2 regions of the Cellulosimicrobium sp. EB106-03-01-XG111 genome follow, and region 1 is predicted to be linked to the other one. Evidence: predicted binding sites of a transcription regulator. Region 1 holds the regulator's gene; the other holds the start of a gene.
The links. Region 1 encodes HrcA, which represses chaperone genes, less so after heat shock. Its sites were predicted from a motif close to TTNGCACTCGNNNNNNNCGAGTGCNAA; they were not measured.

Region 1 (9,374 bases):
CGTGCTGCACGACGCCGGGCTGCCGCCGCGCCCTGTCTCGACCGTCTTCGTCGGCGGCGGCACGCCCACGCTTCTGCCTGCGGGCGACCTCGTCCGCCTGCTCGACGGCGTGCGCGACGCGTGGGGGCTCGCCCCGGACAACGAGGTGACGACGGAGGCGAACCCCGACTCCGTGACGCCCGAGTCGCTCGCCGAGCTCGCTGCGGCCGGGTTCACGCGCGTGTCGTTCGGCATGCAGTCCGCCGTCCCGCACGTGCTCGCGACGCTCGAGCGCACGCACGACCCGCGCCGCATCCCGGACGTCGTGCGCTGGGCGCGCGACGCCGGCCTCCAGGTCTCGCTCGACCTCATCTACGGCACGCCGGGGGAGAGCCTCGACGACTGGCGGGCCAGCCTCGAGGCCGCGCTCGCGACCGGCGTCGACCACGTGGCCGCGTACGCGCTCGTCGTGGAGGCGGGGACGAAGATGGCCGCCCAGGTGCGGCGCGGCGAGGTCGCGCTCCCGAGCGAGGACGACCAGGCCACGAAGTACGAGCTCGCCGACGAGCTGCTCACGGCGGCGGGCCTCACCTGGTACGAGGTGAGCAACTGGGCGCGCACCGACGCCGACCGCTGCCGCCACAACCTCGCCTACTGGCGCGGCGACGACTGGTGGGGGATCGGTCCCGGTGCGCACTCCTACGTCGCGGCGACCGGTGCCGGGTCCGCGGTGACGTCGCCCGAGGACGCCCGGGTCGGGGTGCGCTGGTGGAACGTCAAGCACCCGCGCCGGTACGCGGCGCTGCTCGAGGCGGGCACGAGCCCCGCGGCGGGACGGGAGCTCCTCACGCGGACGGAGGGCCGGCTCGAGCAGGCGATGCTCGGCGTGCGGCTGCGCGAGGGTCTCGACCTCGCGGTCCTCTCCCCGTCCGGCCGGCGTGCGGTCGCCGGGCTCGTCGCGACCGGGCTCCTCGACGGCCGCGCGGCGGTCGCCGGCCGCGCCGTGCTCACCCTGCGGGGGCGGTTGCTCGCGGACACGGTGGTCCGGACGATCACGGACGAGTGACGTCGGTGCCGGGGCCGCCTCGACCCGGCACGCGCTCGGCGACCACCGGTGCGCGACGGCGGCGGCGGACCCGGCGTCGTGCCGTGCTCGCGGCTCTCGCCGCGCGGTCCTGGCCACGAACCGCCAAGGTGGACCCAGCACGTCGACGGAGCGTGCGGCCCGCAGCACGTGACGACGAGGAACGAGGTGCACGATGACCGACCCCACGAACCCGGGCGGCGAGCCGCCCCGCGACGACGAGCACACCCCCGCCGACGGATCGGGCGGCCCGCAGCCGGACGCCACGCCGCCGTCGGGCCCCGGCCCCGACCGGCCCGACGCCGCTGCGTCCGGGGACGACGTGCCACCCGCCTCGCCGTACGGCCCGGGCGGTGGAGCGCCGCACGACCCGGCCGCCCCGCGCGACCCGGCCGCCCCGTCGGGCCCGCCCGCGTACGGGGCACCGGGTGCCTACGGCGCCCCGTCCGGTGCGCCGGGCGGCGCGACCGGAGGACAGGCCGCGCCCCCGCCGGGCGCGTCCCCGTCGGGCGGATACCCGCCGCCCGCCGGCGGATACCCGCCCCCTGCCGGGGGATACCCGCCGCCGCCCGGGTCGTACCCGGGCGCCGCCGGAGGGTACGGCGGCCAGCCCGGCTACACGGGACCGGCGTTCGGCGTCGGCGACGCGATCTCCTACGGGTGGCGCCGGGTCACGTCGAACCTGGGGCCGTGGATCCTCGTCGCGCTGATCTTCCTCGCGGTCAACGTCGCGTGGAGCTGGATCACGGGCGGGTTCGACCAGCTCCAGGACCAGTTCGACTACTCCGACACGAACTTCGCCGCCCTCGGCGGGCTCACCTTCACGAGCGCGCTGCTCGCGATCGTCGGCACCGCCATCGGCTACCTCATCACCGCGTTCTTCACGCGCGGCGCGCTCGACGAGGTGGACGGGCGTCGGCCCGACGTCGCCGCGTTCTTCCGCATCGGCAACGTGCTCAACGTGCTGCTCGCCGCGCTCATCGTCGGCATCCTGTCCGGGATCGGGTTCTTCCTGTGCGTCCTGCCCGGCCTCGCGATGCTGCTGTTCTCGGCGTTCGTGTACTACGTCGCGCTCGACCAGGGCGTCGACGCGATCACGGCGATCCGCACGAGCTTCTCGCTCGTCGCGAAGAACTTCGGGCAGGTGTTCCTGCTCCTGCTCGCTCTCGTCGGGATCAACATCCTCGGCGCGATCCCGTGCGGCCTCGGGCTCTTCGTGACGATCCCGCTGAGCTACGTCGCCGTCGGCTACGCCTACCGCCGTCTCACGGGCGGCGTGCCGGCCGCCTGACCCCCGGCCGCAGCCCTCGCCGCGCCCCGGGAGCGGCGCGCCCCGGGCGCCGAGCGACCGGTCAGGGCGCGGTGACGAAGTCGATGAGCTCCTCGACGCGCCCGAGCAGCGACGGCTCCAGGTCGGCGTACGTGCGCACCGTGCCGAGGATGCGCTGCCACGCGCGGCCGACGTCCTCCGGGGTCTCCGCGGGCCAGCCGAGCTCGCGCAGGATCCCGCGCTTCCACTCGGTGCCGCGCTCGATCACGGGCCACCGCTCGAGGCCGATCCGGGCCGGCTTCACCGCCTGCCAGACGTCGACGTACGGGTGCCCGAGCACGAGCACCGTGCCCGCGGGCGAGCGCCGCAGCGCCTCGTCGGCGATGCGCCGCTCCTTGCTGCCGGGCACGAGGTGGTCCACGAGCACGCCCACGCGCCGCTGCGGCGTCGGGCCGAAGTCGGCGAGCGCGGCCGCGAGGTCGTCGACGCCGTGCAACGGCTCGACGACGACCCCCTCCACGCGCAGGTCGTCCCCCCACACCTTCTCGACGAGCTCGGCGTCGTGCTTGCCCTCGACCCAGATGCGGCTCCCGCGCGCGACGCGCGCCCGCTGCCCGACGACGGCCCGCGAGCCCGACGCGGTGCGCGTCGGTGCGGCGGGGGCGCGGGAGGTGACGGGCGGGGTGAGCTCGACGGGCGCGCCGTCGACCCAGAACCCGGGCCCGAGCGGGAACGTGCGGGTCCGGCCCGCGCGGTCCTCGAGCACCACGACGTGCATCCCGCCCGACTTCTCGACCCGCACGACGGCGCCGACCCACCCGGTCTGCACCTCCTCGACGACGAGGCCGCGCTCCGCGGGCTGCGGGCGCGACGCGGGCCGCGCGCGGTGGTGGGTGGGGGCGGGCGTGCCGCCGAGGACGTCGGAGCCGTAGCGGTCGAAGGACACGGCGTCACACTAGGCCAGCGTCCGCCGTGCGCCGCCGAGATCGCCCCGTGCGTCGCCGGATCGGCCTCCCGCGGGCCGACCTCGAACCGTCGGGCCGACCTCGCGCGACGGCTCCCGGCGCGCGCGCCCCCGGGGCGGGGTGGTACCACGGACCGATGAGCCAGGAGCGCGCGGAGCCGGACCCGAACCGCTGGCGCGTGCTGCCGGTCTGCCTCGCGGTGGGCTTCATCACGACGCTCGACGTGTCGATCGTCAACGTCGCCCTGCCGTCGATCGAGTCGTCGCTCGACGCGGGTCCCACGGAGCTGCAGCTCGTCGTCGCGGGCTACACGCTCGCCTTCGGGCTCGCCCTGGTGCCCGCCGGGCGCCTGGGCGACGCCGGCGCTCGGCGCGCGCTGTTCATCGCCGGGCTCGTGGGCTTCGCGCTCATGAGCCTCGCGTGCGGGCTCGCGCCCACCGACACGTGGCTGGGCGTCGCGCGCCTGCTCCAGGGCGTGAGCGCCGGGGTGCTCAATCCGCAGGTCGTCGGCCTGATCCAGCAGGAGTTCCGCGGGTACGAGCGCGGGCGCGCGTTCGGCATGTTCGGCGCGACGATCGGTGTCTCGACCGCGCTCGGGCCCCTGCTGGGCGGCCTCATCATCGCGGCCGCCGGCCCCGAGACGGGCTGGCGCTGGGTGTTCCTCGTCAACATCCCCGTCGTCGCCGTGCTCCTGCCGTTCGCGTGGCGCCTCGTGCCGGGGCCGCCGCGCACCGGCTCGGGCGCGGCGCGCGGGCCGCGCCGGCTCGACCTCATCGGGCTCGGCCTGCTCGGCGCCGCGACCCTCGGCGTGATGATGCCGTTCGTCACGACGACGGGCCGCGGCGACGACGCGTCCCGCTGGTGGTGGCTCGTGCCGGCCGTCGGCGCTCTCGTGGCTGCCGTCGCGTGGGAGCGGCGCTACCAGCGCCGCACGGGCGAGGCGGTGCTCGACCCGCAGGTCGTGGGGCTCGGGTCCTTCCGCAACGGCGCGCTGCTCGGCCTCGCGTACTTCGCGGGGTTCACGGGCATCTTCCTCGTCGTGACGCTCTACCTCCAGGACGAGCTCGGGTACACGCCGCTCCAGGCGGGGCTCGTCGGCACGCCGTTCGCGGTCGCGTCGGGCGTGTCGGCGTGGTTCTCGGGCCGCTGGGTCGCGCGCTGGGGCCGCGAGCTCGTCGTCGTCGGCGTGGTGCTCGTGCTCGTCGGGGTGGTCGCCGCGGAGGTCGTCGTGCGCACGCTCGGGAACGACCCGGGCGCCGTGGGCCCGGCGCTCGCGGTCGCGCTGCTGGTCGCCGGTGCGGGCAGCGGGACGGTCATCGCGCCGAACCAGACGCTCACGCTGTCCGAGGTGCCGGTGAGCCGGGCCGGGGTGGCGGGCAGCATGCTGCAGCTCGGCCAGCGCATCGGGTCGGCCGTCGGGATCTCCGTCGTCCTGTCCGTGTACTACGGCGGGCTCGCGGGCGGCGACTCGGCGGCGGACGCGACCGGGCGCGCGCTCCTGGTGACGATCGGCCTCGTCGCGGTCGCGCTCGCGGTCGGACTCCTCGACCTGCGTTCGCGACGAGCGGAGGACCGCCGGACGGGCCGCGCGGACGCGTAGGATTGGCACTCGGAGGTCGAGAGTGCCGACGCCCGCACGCCCGCCCGGGCGGCGACGGTGCGGCACGCGGGAGGTGGACGTGAGCGAGGAGCGCCGGCTCGAGGTGCTGCGGGCCATCGTCGAGGACTACGTCCTGACGCGCGAGCCCGTGGGGTCGCGCGTGCTCACCGAGCGCCACAGCCTCGGCGTCTCGCCCGCCACGATCCGCAACGACATGGCGGCCCTCGAGGACGCGGGGTACATCGCGCAGCCGCACACGTCCGCGGGCCGCATCCCGACGGACAAGGGCTACCGGCTCTTCGTGGACCGCCTCTCGGGCGTCAAGCCGTTGTCCGCACCGGAGAAGCGCGCCATCGAGACCTTCCTGTCCGAGGGCGTGGACCTCGACGACGTCATCGCGCGCGCCGGGCGCCTGCTCGCGCAGCTCACGGGCCAGGTCGCCGTCGTGCAGTACCCGTCGCTCAGTCGGTCGGGCCTGCGCCACCTCGAGCTCGTGCCCGTCGGCGAGTCGCGCCTCCTGGTCGTCATCATCACGGACACGGGCCGCGTCGAGCAGCGCACGCTCGAGGTAGCGAGCCTGCCGGACGAGGGGACCCTCGTCGAGGTGCGCGCACGGCTCAACGCCGCGGCCGCGGGCAAGCGCCTCACGGACCTCGCGACCGGTCTCGCCGCCGTGACCGAGAGCTTCCACCCCGACGACGCCCCGCTCGTCCGCGCGGTGGGCGACCTCGTCGCCCAGACGCTCGCGGAGGAGAGCGAGGAGCGCCTCGTCCTGGCCGGCACGGCGAACCTCGCGCGCGCGGGCATGCGGTTCGAGCACGCGCTGCGCCCCGTGCTCGAGGCGCTCGAGGAGCAGGTCGTCCTGCTCGGCCTGCTCACCGAGATGGCCGCCGAGTCGGGCGTGAGCGTCCGGATCGGTCGCGAGACCCAGCTCGAGGGCCTCGCGGAGACCTCCGTCGTGACGACCGGTTACGGTAACGACGGTGACACGGTCGCGCTCGTCGGCTCGATCGGGCCCACCCGCATGGACTACCCCGGCACCATCGCGGCGGTGCGCGCGGTCGCGCGCTACCTGTCACGGGTGCTCGGCACGTGAGCCCCGCGGTCTCCCCGCCCGCGGCGGGCCCGCTCGACGACCACCCCCGACCCCTCCCGACCGGCTCCGAGCCGGCCTCACGACCCGCACCAGCAGAGAGTGACGTGTGAGCGACTACTACGAGATCCTCGGCGTGGCCCGTGACGCCAGCCAGGACCAGATCAAGAAGGCGTACCGCAAGCTCGCGCGCGAGCTGCACCCGGACGTCGCGGGCGAGGAGGCGGGCGACCGCTTCAAGGACGTCGCGCGCGCGTACGAGGTGCTGTCCAACCCGGAGAAGCGCCAGCAGTACGACCTCGGCGTCGACCCCAGCGCCCCCGGTGGCGGAGGCGGCGGCCCCATGGGCGGCGGGTTCGGCTTCCAGGACATCTTCGAGACGTTCTTCGGCGGCGCCCAGGCGCAGCAGGGCCCGATCCCGCGCGCCCGCCGCGGCCAGGACGCGCTCGTGCGGCTCGACATCGACCTCTCCGAGGCGACGTTCGGCGCGCAGCGCGAGCTCCAGGTCGACACGGCGGTCGTGTGCGGCACGTGCGGCGGCACCTGCTGCCGCCCGGGTACCTCGCCGCGCACGTGCGAGGTGTGCCACGGCCGCGGCACGGTCCAGCGCGTCGCGCGCTCGTTCCTCGGCCAGGTCATGACGAGCGCGCCGTGCGCCGCGTGCCAGGGCTTCGGCACGGTCATCCCCGAGCCGTGCGCGGAGTGCTCGGGAGAGGGCCGCGTGCGCAGCCGCCGCAGCATCACGGTCAACGTCCCGGCGGGCGTCGACACGGGCACGCGCATCAAGCTCACCGCGCAGGGCGAGGTCGGCCCGGCCGGCGGCCCCGCGGGCGACCTGTACGTCGAGATCCGCGAGCGCAACCACGACACGTTCGTGCGCCGCGGCGACGACCTGCACTGCACGCTCCAGGTGCCGATGACGGCGGCCGCCCTCGGCACCGTGCTGGAGCTGGAGACGCTCGACGGGCTCCAGGAGATCGACCTGCGCCCCGGCACGCAGCCGAACCAGATCGTCACCCTGAAGAACCTCGGCGTCGGACACCTGCACGGCAGCGGGCGCGGCGACCTCAACGTCCACATCGAGGTCCAGGTGCCGACGGCCCTCGACCCCGAGCAGGAGCAGCTCCTGCGCTCGCTCGCCGCGCTGCGCGGCGAGGAGCGCCCCGAGCCCCGGCTCGCCGCCGCGCACCCGGGCGTGTTCTCGCGCCTGCGCGACAAGCTGTCCGGCCGCTGAGCGGGGCGCGCATGAGTGCTCCGGTGTTCCTCGCCGAGACGGGGACCGACGGCGTCGCGCCCGGCGACCGGTACGTGCTCGACGGCGCGGAGGGCCGGCACGCGGGCGTCGTGCAGCGCCGCGGCGCGGGCGAGCGCGTGGACGTCGTCGACGGCGACGGGCTCCGGCTGCGGTGCGTCGTCGAGCACGCCGAGTCGGGCCGCGTCACGCTCCTCGTGCAGGAGGTGGACCGCGAGCCGGCGCCGGACGTCGTCGTGACGCTCGTCCAGGCGCTCGCCAAGGGCGACCGCGACGAGATGGCGATCGAGGCGGCGACCGAGATCGGCGTCGACGTGGTCGTGCCGTGGCAGGCGGAACGCTCCGTCGTCGTGTGGCGCGGCGAACGCGCGGCGAAGTCCCGCGCGCGGTGGCTCGCGACGGTCCGCACGGCGACCAAGCAGGCCCGGCGCGCGCGCCTGCCCCGCGTCGAGGTCGCGCTCGACTCGCGCGGCCTCGCGGCGCGGGTCGTCGACGTCGTCGCGGCGGGCGGTCGCGCGATCGTCCTGCACGAGGAGGCGACGACGCCGCTCGCCGACGTCGTCCTGCCCGCCGGTCCGGCCACGGACGGCGCGCCCGCGCCCGAGGTGCTGGTCGTCGTCGGCCCGGAGGGCGGGATCTCCGACCGCGAGCTCGCCGACCTCACGCAGGCCGGCGCGGTCGCGGCGCGGCTCGGGCCCCACGTGCTGCGCACGTCGACCGCCGGGCCGGTGGCCGTGGCGCTGCTCGCCGAGCGGCTCGGCCGCTGGGGCGTGGCCGGGACGCGTGGTCTAGCCTCGGGGGCATGACGAGCACCGACCTGCGCACCGACCCGGACTGCCTCTTCTGCCGCATCGTCGCGGGGGAGGTGCCCGCCGACGTCGTGGCGACGAGCGAGCGCTCGATCGCGTTCCGCGACATCGACCCGCAGGCGCCCGTGCACGTGCTCGTGGTCCCGCGCGACCACCACGGCGACATCGCGCAGCTCGCGGCGGCGGACCCGGAGCTGCTCGGCGACGTCGTCGCGCTCGCCGACGAGGTGGCGGGCGACCTGGCCGACGGCCAGTTCCGGCTCATCTTCAACTCGGGGCCGCGCGCCGGCCAGAGCGTGTTCCACGTGCACGGCCACGTCATCGCGGGCGCCGAGCTCGGCTGGTCGCCGGCCTGAGCCCTGCGCGAAAGCGCGTGTGACGCCCGGCCGCTCTCGGTACGATGGGAAGCGATCTGCGGGGCGGTGGCCGCCCCGGACCCACTGCCCGACCGAAGGAGCGCAGCGGCGCAAGCCGGCTCATGACCTCTCTGTCCCGAGAACCCGACCCCTCGTCGCACCGGGTCGAGCACCGCATCGTCATCCCGAACCACGTGCCGATGGTGGCGCTCCTCGGTAGCCGCGACTCCGTGCTCCGGGCCGTCGAGGAGGGGTTCCCCACCGTCGACGTGCACGTGCGGGGCAACGAGATCGCGGTCGGCGGGCCCCCGGGGGACGTCGCGCTCGCCGCGCGCCTGCTCGACGAGCTCGTCGAGGTCGTGGAGGCCGGCACCCAGCTCACGGCCGACGTCGTCTCGCGGTCCATCGCGATGCTCACCGCCGCGACGGCGTCGCGGCCGGCCGAGGTGCTGACGCTCAACATCCTGTCGAGCCGTGGCCGCACGATCCGGCCGAAGACCGTGGGGCAGAAGCGCTACGTCGAGGCGATCGACGCGAGCACCATCACGTTCGGCATCGGTCCCGCGGGCACGGGCAAGACGTACCTCGCGATGGCGAAGGCCGTGCAGGCGCTGCAGTCGAAGCAGGTCAACCGCATCATCCTCACGCGCCCGGCCGTCGAGGCGGGGGAGCGGCTCGGGTTCCTGCCCGGCTCGCTGACGGAGAAGATCGACCCGTACCTGCGCCCGCTGTACGACGCGCTGCACGACATGATCGACCCCGACTCGATCCCCAAGCTCATCGAGGCCGGGACGATCGAGGTCGCGCCGCTCGCGTTCATGCGCGGGCGCAGCCTCAACGACTCGTTCATCATCCTCGACGAGGCGCAGAACACGACGACCGAGCAGATGAAGATGTTCCTCACGCGCCTGGGCTTCGGGTCCCGCATGGTCATCACGGGCGACGCGACGCAGGTCGACCTGCCGG
Region 2 (9,374 bases), on a different contig from region 1:
CGCACCCTGACACATCCCCAGCTCTCGGCACTCCCTCGGAGGACGACCATGCCCAGCAACGAAACCCAGACCAAGGCCCAGCGCCGCGAGGCCGCGCGCGCGGAGGCGCTCGCGCTGCGCGAGGCGCAGGCCAAGCGCGACAAGCGCAACCGCCTCATCACGATCGGAGCGCTCGTCGCGGGCGTCCTCGTCCTCGTCGGCGTGTTCCTCGCCGTGTGGATCCCGGCCATGAACGACCGGAACAAGACGATCGACGCGGTCGCGGCGGGCAACCTCGCCGACGTCACGAGCCCGGCCACGAGCGACGCCGAGGACGGCGGCATCCCGATCGGCGCGGACGGCGCCGCCGGGACGCAGAACGAGGGCGCCGTCGAGGTCGGGGTCTACCTCGACTACATGTGCCCCATCTGCGGGCAGTTCGAGGAGACGAACGGCGCGGCGCTCGACCAGCTCCGCGAGTCCGGTGACGTGACCGTCGTGCTGCACCCGATCTCGATCCTCGACCGCGTCGCGCAGTCGCAGCAGTTCTCGACCCGCTCCGCCGCCGCGGCGGCCTGGGTCGCCGACCGTGCGCCCGAGTCGATGAACGACTTCAACACCGCGATGTTCCAGAACCAGCCCCAGGAGGGCAGCGGGACCCTGACCGACGCGCAGATCGCCGACATCGCCGAGCAGGCGGGCGTGCCGGCCGACGTCGCCGCCGGCATCGAGGACGGGACCGCCGTCGAGACGTTCGGCGACTGGGTCGCGACGGCGTCGAGCCTCGTGAACCAGGACACGTCGCTGCACGGCGAGCGCGGGTTCGGCACGCCGACGATCACGATCAACGGTGAGCGGTGGGACGGCAACTGGAGCGACCCGAACGCGCTCCCGCAGGCCGTCACCGCCGCCCAGGGCTGACCGGCACGGGGTCCGAGTCCTGACCCGCGCCGCCCGTGCCCTGACCGGCGCGGGCCGCCGACCGGGGCGCGCCGGGCGAGCAGGTAGTCTGTTCGCTCGCCCGGCAGCCCCGGGAACGCCGCCTTAGCTCAGCCGGTAGAGCACTCGCCTTGTAAGCGAACGGTCGTCGGTTCGAATCCGACAGGCGGCTCCACCACGACGCCCCCGGCTCCACGGAGCCGGGGGCGTCGTCGTGCCGGCGCGCTGCGCGAGGTCGGCAGTCGCTGCCCGGATCGGTGGTCGCGCGCGCCGATCTCGGCAGGCGCTGCCGAAGTCGTCCGCGCTCAGCGGTCGGCGAGCGGGACGGGCAGCAGCTCGGGCGCCTTGGGGAGCCGCCCGTCGCCCGACGACGTCCCGCGCAGCCGCCGCTGCGCCCACGGCACGACGTGCGTGCGCACCCACTGCGCGTTCTGCCGCGCGCGGTCCAGGGCCGGCGCGGGCGGGAGGGGAGCCAGCGGGTCGTCCCACGCGGCGTCGTCGGGCGCCTGTCCGAGCGCGACGAGCGCCGCCTGCGCGACCCGGGCGTGCCCCGCGGGGGTCAGGTGGATGCGGTCGTCCGACCACACGCGCCAGTCGTGCAGCGCGCGCATGCCCCACAGGTCCAGCACGTACGCGCCCTGGCGGCGCGCGATCGACCAGATGTGGGCGTTGTACACGCCGACGCGCGGCCGCGTCAGGCCGACGAGCGGCGACTGCGACGCGTCGAAGCCCGTCGCCATGAGCACGTCGATCCCCGCGCCGCGCAGTCGCGAGACCGCGTGCTCGAGGTCGCGCGCGAGGCGGTCGACGTCGGCGTTCGGCCGCAGGATGTCGTTGCCGCCGCCGATGACGCTCACCAGGTCCGGCCGGAGCTCCAGCGCAGCCGGCACCTGCTCGGTGAGGATCGAGCGCAGCTTGCGCCCCCGGATCGCGAGGTTCGCGTACCGCAGCGGCTCTTCGCCGGCGGCGACGCGCCGGGTCGCGAGGTGCTGGGCGAGGAGGTCGGCCCACCCCCGCTGGTGGTCCTCCTCGCCGGGGTACGGGTCCCACAGGCCCTCGGTGAACGAGTCGCCGATCGCGACGTAGCTCGACCAGCGGGGAGCGGGGTCGTCGGGTCGGCGTGCGTCGGCGGTGTCGCCGGCCAGGGGAGTGGTCGTCGGGTTCTGCGTCGTCACCCGCCCCATTGTGCTCCTGCGGGGCGGCGCGCCGTCGACCCGGCGTTCCTGGCGGGTCGAGCAGGTGGTCCTGGCGCGTCACGCGGCGCGGACGAGCCAGGACCGCCTGCTCGGCGGAGGCGGGGGGAGGGGGCGGGCGGGGGTCAGGTGGTGGGGAGGGTCCAGTCGACGGGGTCGGCGCCCTGGGCGACGAGGAGCTCGTTGACGCGCGAGAACGGGCGCGACCCGAAGAACCCGCGGCGCGCGGAGAGCGGGCTCGGGTGGGCGCTCGCGACGACGGGGGTGTCGCCGAGCATCGGGCGCAAGGTCGCGGCGTCGCGACCCCAGAGGATCGCGACGAGCGGGGCGTCGCGCGCGACGAGCGCGCGGATCGCCGCCTCGGTGACGGCCTCCCAGCCCTGGCCGCGGTGCGACCCGGGCTCGCCCGGCCGGACGGTGAGCACCCTGTTGACGAGCATGACGCCCTGGTCGCTCCACGCGGACAGGTCGCCGTTCGCGGGCGTCGGGGCGCCGACGTCGTCCGCGAGCTCGGCGAAGATGTTCTGGAGCGAGCGGGGCACGGGGCGCACGTGCGGCTGCACGGAGAACGACAGCCCCATCGGGTGCCCGGGCGTGGGGTACGGGTCCTGCCCGACGACGAGCACCCGCACCTCGGACAGGGGGCGCGAGAACGCGTTGAGGATGGCCGACGGCGCGGGGAGGTACTCCCGTCCGGCCGCCACCTCGGCGCGCAGGAAGTCGCCGAGGGCGTGCAGCTGCGGCTCGACGGGCGCGAGGGCCTCGGCCCAGTCGGGCGCCATGATGCTCGCGAGGGCCGGGCGGGGGTCGGCTGTCGAGGCGGTCGCGACCGGGTCGACGGCGACGGGCTGGGCGGGTGCGCTCTCCACGGGCCCGAGCCTAACCGGCGTCCTCGGCACGCCCGCAGCGTGCGGCGAGGACGAATGACACGGGTGTGGTTCGTGCGTAGGCTGAGAGGCGGCCGCGCGCACGGGAGTGCGCAGGTCCGGTGACGAGCGAGTGCAGGGAGGGAACGATGAGCGAGGCGGCGTACGTGCTCGACGGACCCGACGCGGTCGGCGACCCGACCACCTCGGAGGCGCCGGCGTCGGGCCTGAGCGAGCGCGACCAGGAGATCCTGGCGTTCGAGCGGCAGTGGTGGAAGTACTCGGGCGCCAAGGAGCAGGCGGTGCGCGAGCTGTTCGACATGTCCGCGACGCGCTACTACCAGGTGCTCAACGCGCTCATCGACTCCCCGGCCGCGCTCGCGCACGACCCCATGCTCGTCAAGCGCCTGCGGCGGATGCGGTCCACCCGGCAGCGGGCGCGCACGGCGCGCCGGCTCGAGGGTCTCTGACGCGGGACGACGGGCCGCGCGTGAAGTCCGGGCGAACAGGGCGTTTAGCCGAGAGCCCCGACCGGGCTACCCTGTCGCCGTGACGAAGAGCCGCTACCCCTACGCGCCCGACGAGTTCGACGCGCCCGCGCCGCAGGGTGCGCCCGTGGGGGTGCACCGCACGCCGCGCAGCGGGTGGAGCAAGACGTGGCCGTTCCTGCTGGTCGCCGTCGTCTTCGCCGGCCTCGCGTACGGGGGCGTCGCGCTGCTGTCCGACAACGGTGCCACGGACGACCCGCCGCAGGCGCAGTCCACGGAGCCCCCGGCCGGGGAGGCCGAGGAGCCGCCCGCGGCGGAGGAGCCTCCGGCGACCGAGGAGCCCCCGGCCGCGGAGGAACCGCCCGCGACCGAGGAGACGCCCGAGACCCCGGACCTCGCGACGCTCATGGCGGCGGCCGACCCGTCGGCGAGCGTGCGTGTCCTGAACGCGAGCGGCATCGGCGGCGAGGCAGGCAAGGGGCGCGACGCGCTGGCGGACCAAGGTTTCACGAACGTCGAGGCGGCCGACTACGAGGGCGATCCCGACGCCGTCTCGGCGACGTCGGTCTGGTACGCGGGGGACCGCGCTGACAGCGCAGCCGCGGTTGCGGCGATCCTCGGCATCCCCGCGGAGCAGGTGAGCCAGCAGACGCTGCGCTCCGGCGACGTCGTCGTCATCGTCAAGTCGGAGCTCGCCCCGGTCGGCTGACGGTTCGTCCGCCCGGTCCGGCGGAGCTTTCACGACCCGAGTGCACCACCCGCGTGACCTGCTCGTTCGGCCCTGGAACCCGAGCTGTTGCCAGGTGCCGTTCCACCTTCCGTGCACGCCGCCTGCGGGCTAGGCTCGGGCTACCACGGGGCGGCGGTCGCCTCGCGGGCGACGATGCACGAGGAGACGTACATGGCTCAGGGGACCGTGAAGTGGTTCAACGCCGAGAAGGGCTACGGGTTCATCACGCCCGCAGCGGGTGGACAGGACCTCTTCGTGCACTTCAGCGCGATCCAGACGGACGGCTACCGCACGCTCGACGAGGGCCAGGAGGTCGAGTTCGAGCTCGGCCAGGGCAGCAAGGGCCCGCAGGCCGAGCAGGTGCGGCCGCTCTGAGCCCGGCTCCGAGGGTCGCGTGACGGAGGACCTCGACGCCGTCGTCGTCGGTTCGGGCCCCAACGGCCTGGCCGCCGCCGTGACCCTCGCACGCGCCGGTCTCTCCGTGCGCGTGCTGGAGGCGCAGCCGACGTCGGGCGGCGGGGCCCGCACGCTCGACCTCGGCCTGGCCGACGGCGTCGTGCACGACGTCTGCTCGGCGGTGCACCCGATGGCGTGGGCCTCGCCGTTCTTCGAGGCGTTCGACCTCGGCGCGCGCGGCGTGGAGCTGCTCGCGCCCGAGGTCTCGTACGCCCACCCCCTCGACGGGGGTCGCGCGGGCGTGGCGTATCACGACCTCGAGCGCACGGTCGAGCGGCTCGGGGTCGACGGCGCCGCCTGGCGCGCCCTGCTCGGCCCGCTCTCCGAGGGGTGGCGCGACGTCGTCGCGGTCGCCCTCGGCGACAAGCGGTCGGTGCCGGGGCGTGTGCTGACGCCGGGCGGCGCCGGTGTGACGGCCCGGTTCGGCGCGGCGGTGCTGGAGCAGGGGAGCCCCGCGTGGGCGCGGCGCTTCCGCACCGACGAGGCCGGCGCGCTCCTCACGGGCGTCGCGGCGCACGCGATCTCCCGCCTCCCGTCCCTCGCTGCGGCCGGGACGGCGGTGCTGCTGGCCTCGCTCGGCCACGCGCCGGGCGGCTGGCCGCTGCCGCGCGGCGGCTCCGGCGCGATCGTCGCCGCGCTCGAGGACGACCTGCGCGCCCACGGGGGCGACGTGGTCATGGGCCACCGGGTCGGCTCGCTCGCGGACCTGCCGCGGGCCCGAGCCTACGTGTTCGACACGGCGCCGCGCGTCGTCGCCGACGTGTTCGCGGACCGGCTCCCGCCGCGCGCGGAGGGCGCGCTGCGCCGGTTCCGGCACGGCGACGCGGCCGCGAAGGTCGACCTCGTGCTCTCCGGGCCGGTGCCCTGGGCCGACCCCGAGGTGGGGCGCGCAGGAACCGTGCACCTCGGCGGGACGCGCGCCGAGATGGCGCGCAGCGAGGCCGACGTCGCGGCGGGCCGCCACGCGGCCCGGCCCGTGGTGCTCGTGAGCGACCCGACCGTCGTCGACCCCGGGCGCGGGGCGGGCGGGCTGCACCCGCTGTGGACCTACGCGCACGTGCCCGCGGGGTCGACGCGCGACGTGACGGAGGACGTCGTCGCGCAGGTCGAGCGGTTCGCGCCGGGGTTCCGGGACGTCGTCGTGGCGTCGCGCTGCGTCCCCGCGGCCGAGATGGCGGCGCACGACGAGAGCTACGTGGGCGGCGACATCGCGGGCGGCGCCGTGAGCATGTGGCAGATGGTCGCGCGGCCCACGCCCCGGTTCGACCCCTACGCCGTCGGGCTGGAGGGCGTCTACCTCTGCTCGGCGTCGACGCCGCCCGGTCCGGGGGTGCACGGCCTCGGCGGTTGGTACGCCGCGCGGCGGGTGCTGCGACGCGAGTTCGACGTCCGGGAGGCTCCGGAGCTGGGACCGGTCACGGCGACCGGCGTCGGCACGCGGTAGGGCGCGCGCCTCGTCGCACCGTGCGAGGCCTCGGCGGTCGTCAGCCCGCGGTGCCGTGGGCGTCGAGCTCCACGAGCGCGAGCACGACGAGCGCGGAGCTCCACGACAGCGGCGCGACCGCGGCGGGCGAGCCGTCGGCCAGGACCTTCTCCGGGATCGCGCCGGACGCGGTGCGGTGGTCGTCGACCCAGCGGAGCCACTCCTCGGCGTCGGCGCGGTCCTCGGGGTCGGACGACGACGCCGCGGCCAGCGCGTACAGCGTCGTCTGCGGCGTCCACGAGATGCCGTCCTCGCGCCAGCCGGCGCCCGGCGCGAGCCCGCCCGCCGGGCGCAGCATCTCGGTCACGGACGCGCGCCAGGCCTCGTCCGCCCCGGCGAGCGGCTCCGGCTGGAACGGGGGCAGCACGAACGCGGTCGAGGCGTCGCGCGCGCCCCCGGTGACGTGGCGCGGGTAGCCCTGGGGCCCGAACGAGCGCTCGACCGCCATGCGCAGGCGGGCGGCGGCCAGCGTCGCCTCGTGCGCGCGCCGCGCCTCGCCCGCGGTCGCGTACACGTCCGCCGCGGCCTCCAGACCGGCGAGCAGCGGACCGGCGGTGCCGAGCGTGAGGGACGTGGGCTCGACCTCCCAGTAGTCGCTCGACGGCGGCGGCAGCGGGTCCTCGCCGTCGACGAGCTCGAGCGCGTGGCTCGTCGCGGCGTCGACGAGCGGCCGCAGCTCGGCGGCCACCTCGGGGCGGTCCCCGGCGGGCGTCTCCTCCAGGACGACGTCCGCGGCCCACAGGACCCAGCCGACGCCGTCGGACTGGAGGCCGCGGTCGTCGGGAACCCCCGAGCCGTCGGGGAGGTAGCGCGCGTGGAACGAGCCGTCGTCCTCCTGGACCCGCGCGAGGAAGCCGAGGACGTCGCGCGCATCGTCGACGTGGCCGGTGCGGGCGAACGCCGCCGCGGTGAACGAGGCGTCGCGCGGCCAGACGTAGCGCCACTTGGGTGACGGCGCGGCGAGGGCGGCGCCGTCGTCGAGCGTGAGGGCCCGCAGGTCGAGGAGGGCCGCCTCGCCGAGCGCGGCGAACGGCCCGCCCGCGCCCGGCACGACGCCGGACGCGAGCCACGCCCGCGACGCGGTGGCGGTCTCCTGGGCGAGAGCGGGGTCGAGGAGCGCCGTCGCGTCGAGCGGGGCCCCGGCGACCTGGGCGAGCCGGTCCGCCTCGCCGTCCGCGGGGTCGACACCCGCGGCGAGCGCGACGGGGTCGAGCGACGTCGGGTCGAGCACGCGGCTGCCCTCGAGATAGGTCGCGCCCACGCCGGGTGCGAGACGCAGCACCGCGGCGCCGCCGTCGGGCCCGGTCGTCACCGCGACGCCGTCCTGGTAGAGGTCGATGTGCTCGCCCGAGGGCGCGGCGACCGCGGTCGCGGCGGTCAGGCCGAGGGCAGGGACCAGCACGAAGCCGGCCAGGGCTGCGAGGGGGCGCCACGACGGTGTTGCGCGGATCACACCGCGCATCCTAGGGCGCGTCGCGGGGTGCGCGGTTTCGCCGCTCGCGATACGTGGCGGCGCGGCGTACCGCTGTCTTGCACTCGCACCGTGCGAGTGCCAATAATGGCGTTAGCACTCTCGTCACGAGAGTGACAGAAGTGACCAGCGCAGGCAGCCGCTCACGCGGGTGCGGCGCAACCCACCAGGTCGACAGGTGAGGCCCGCCCTGGCGGCGTGACATGAACGCCGCCGTCGTGGGTCGTCCGTCGCGGGCGCCGGCCGACCGCCATACGCCACCAGCGGAGGATCATTCCCCATGGCCAAGATCATCGCCTTCGACGAGGAGGCTCGTCGGAGCATGGAGCGAGGGCTCAACGTCCTCGCCGACACCGTCAAGGTCACCCTCGGCCCCAAGGGCCGCAACGTCGTGCTCGACAAGAAGTGGGGCGCGCCGACCATCACGAACGACGGCGTCTCCATCGCCAAGGAGATCGAGCTCGAGGACCCGTACGAGAAGATCGGTGCGGAGCTCGTCAAGGAGGTCGCCAAGAAGACCGACGACGTCGCGGGTGACGGCACGACCACCGCGACCGTGCTCGCCCAGGCGCTCGTGCGCGAGGGCCTGCGCGTCGTCGCGGCCGGCGCCAACCCGATCGCCGTCAAGCGCGGCATCGAGAAGGCCGTCGACGCGGTGACCGAGCAGCTGCTCAACGCCGCGAAGGACATCGAGACCAAGGAGGAGATCGCCGCCACGGCCGCCATCTCCGCCGGCGACCCCGCGATCGGCGAGCTCATCGCCGAGGCCCTCGACAAGGTGGGCAAGGAGGGCGTCATCACGGTCGAGGAGTCGAACACGTTCGGCCTCGAGCTCGAGCTCACCGAGGGCATGCGCTTCGACAAGGGCTTCCTCGCGCGCTACTTCGAGACGGACCCCGAGCGCCAGGAGGCCGTGCTCGAGGACCCGTACGTCCTCATCGTCGAGTCCAAGATCTCGAACGTGAAGGACCTGCTCCCGGTCCTCGACCAGGTCATGAAGGCCGGCCGCTCGCTCCTCATCATCGCCGAGGACGTCGAGGGCGAGGCGCTCGCGACCCTGGTGCTCAACAAGATCCGTGGCACGTTCAAGTCCGTCGCCGTCAAGGCCCCGGGCTTCGGCGACCGCCGCAAGGCCATGCTCCAGGACATCGCGATCCTCACCGGCGGCCAGGTCATCACCGAGACGGTGGGCCTCAAGCTCGAGAACGCGACGCTGGACCTGCTCGGCCAGGCGCGCAAGGTCGTCGTCACGAAGGACGAGACCACGATCGTCGAGGGCGCGGGCGACGCCGACCTGATCCAGGGTCGCGTCAACCAGATCCGTGGCGAGATCGAGAAGTCGGACTCCGACTACGACCGCGAGAAGCTCCAGGAGCGCCTCGCCAAGCTCGCCGGCGGCGTGGCCGTCATCAAGGCGGGTGCCGCGACGGAGGTCGAGCTCAAGGAGCGCAAGCACCGCATCGAGGACGCCGTCCGCAACGCGAAGGCTGCCGTCGAGGAGGGCATCGTCGCCGGTGGTGGCGTCGCGCTCATCCAGGCCGGTGCCGTGGCGTTCGAGAAGCTCGAGCTCGAGGGTGACGAGGCGACCGGTGCGCAGATCGTGCGCGCCGCGATCGACGCCCCGCTCAAGCAGATCGCGATCAACGCGGGCCTCGAGGGTGGCGTCGTGGCGGAGAAGGTGCGCAACCTCCCGTCCGGCCAGGGCCTCAACGCCGCGACCGGCGTGTACGAGGACCTCCTCGCCGCCGGCGTGAACGACCCGGTCAAGG

Region 2: a site for HrcA is predicted at 7,664-7,690, ahead of groL (chaperonin GroEL). Genes of this name have one in related genera too.

What each region holds. Positions count from the first base shown of each region.
Region 1 is NZ_JBYTEQ010000002.1:183,833-193,206, reverse strand. Features, by position in the region: gene hemW (radical SAM family heme chaperone HemW) at 1-1,045, shown strand, start outside; gene AC3WT4_RS02905 (DUF2189 domain-containing protein) at 1,239-2,354, shown strand; gene AC3WT4_RS02900 (DUF3097 domain-containing protein) at 2,416-3,279, opposite strand; gene AC3WT4_RS02895 (MFS transporter) at 3,435-4,898, shown strand; gene hrcA (heat-inducible transcriptional repressor HrcA) at 4,978-5,994, shown strand; gene dnaJ (molecular chaperone DnaJ) at 6,101-7,225, shown strand; gene AC3WT4_RS02880 (16S rRNA (uracil(1498)-N(3))-methyltransferase) at 7,237-8,049, shown strand; gene AC3WT4_RS02875 (HIT domain-containing protein) at 8,046-8,408, shown strand; gene AC3WT4_RS02870 (PhoH family protein) at 8,531-9,374, shown strand, end outside.
Region 2 is NZ_JBYTEQ010000023.1:24,580-33,953, forward strand. Features, by position in the region: gene AC3WT4_RS16890 (DsbA family protein) at 49-900, shown strand; tRNA gene AC3WT4_RS16895 (tRNA-Thr) at 1,018-1,093, shown strand; gene AC3WT4_RS16900 (SGNH/GDSL hydrolase family protein) at 1,224-2,102, opposite strand; gene AC3WT4_RS16905 (uracil-DNA glycosylase) at 2,237-2,896, opposite strand; gene AC3WT4_RS16910 (DUF3263 domain-containing protein) at 3,127-3,447, shown strand; gene AC3WT4_RS16915 (LytR C-terminal domain-containing protein) at 3,527-4,174, shown strand; gene AC3WT4_RS16920 (cold-shock protein) at 4,367-4,570, shown strand; gene AC3WT4_RS16925 (phytoene desaturase family protein) at 4,590-6,095, shown strand; gene AC3WT4_RS16930 (glycoside hydrolase family 15 protein) at 6,136-7,596, opposite strand; gene groL (chaperonin GroEL) at 7,886-9,374, shown strand, end outside.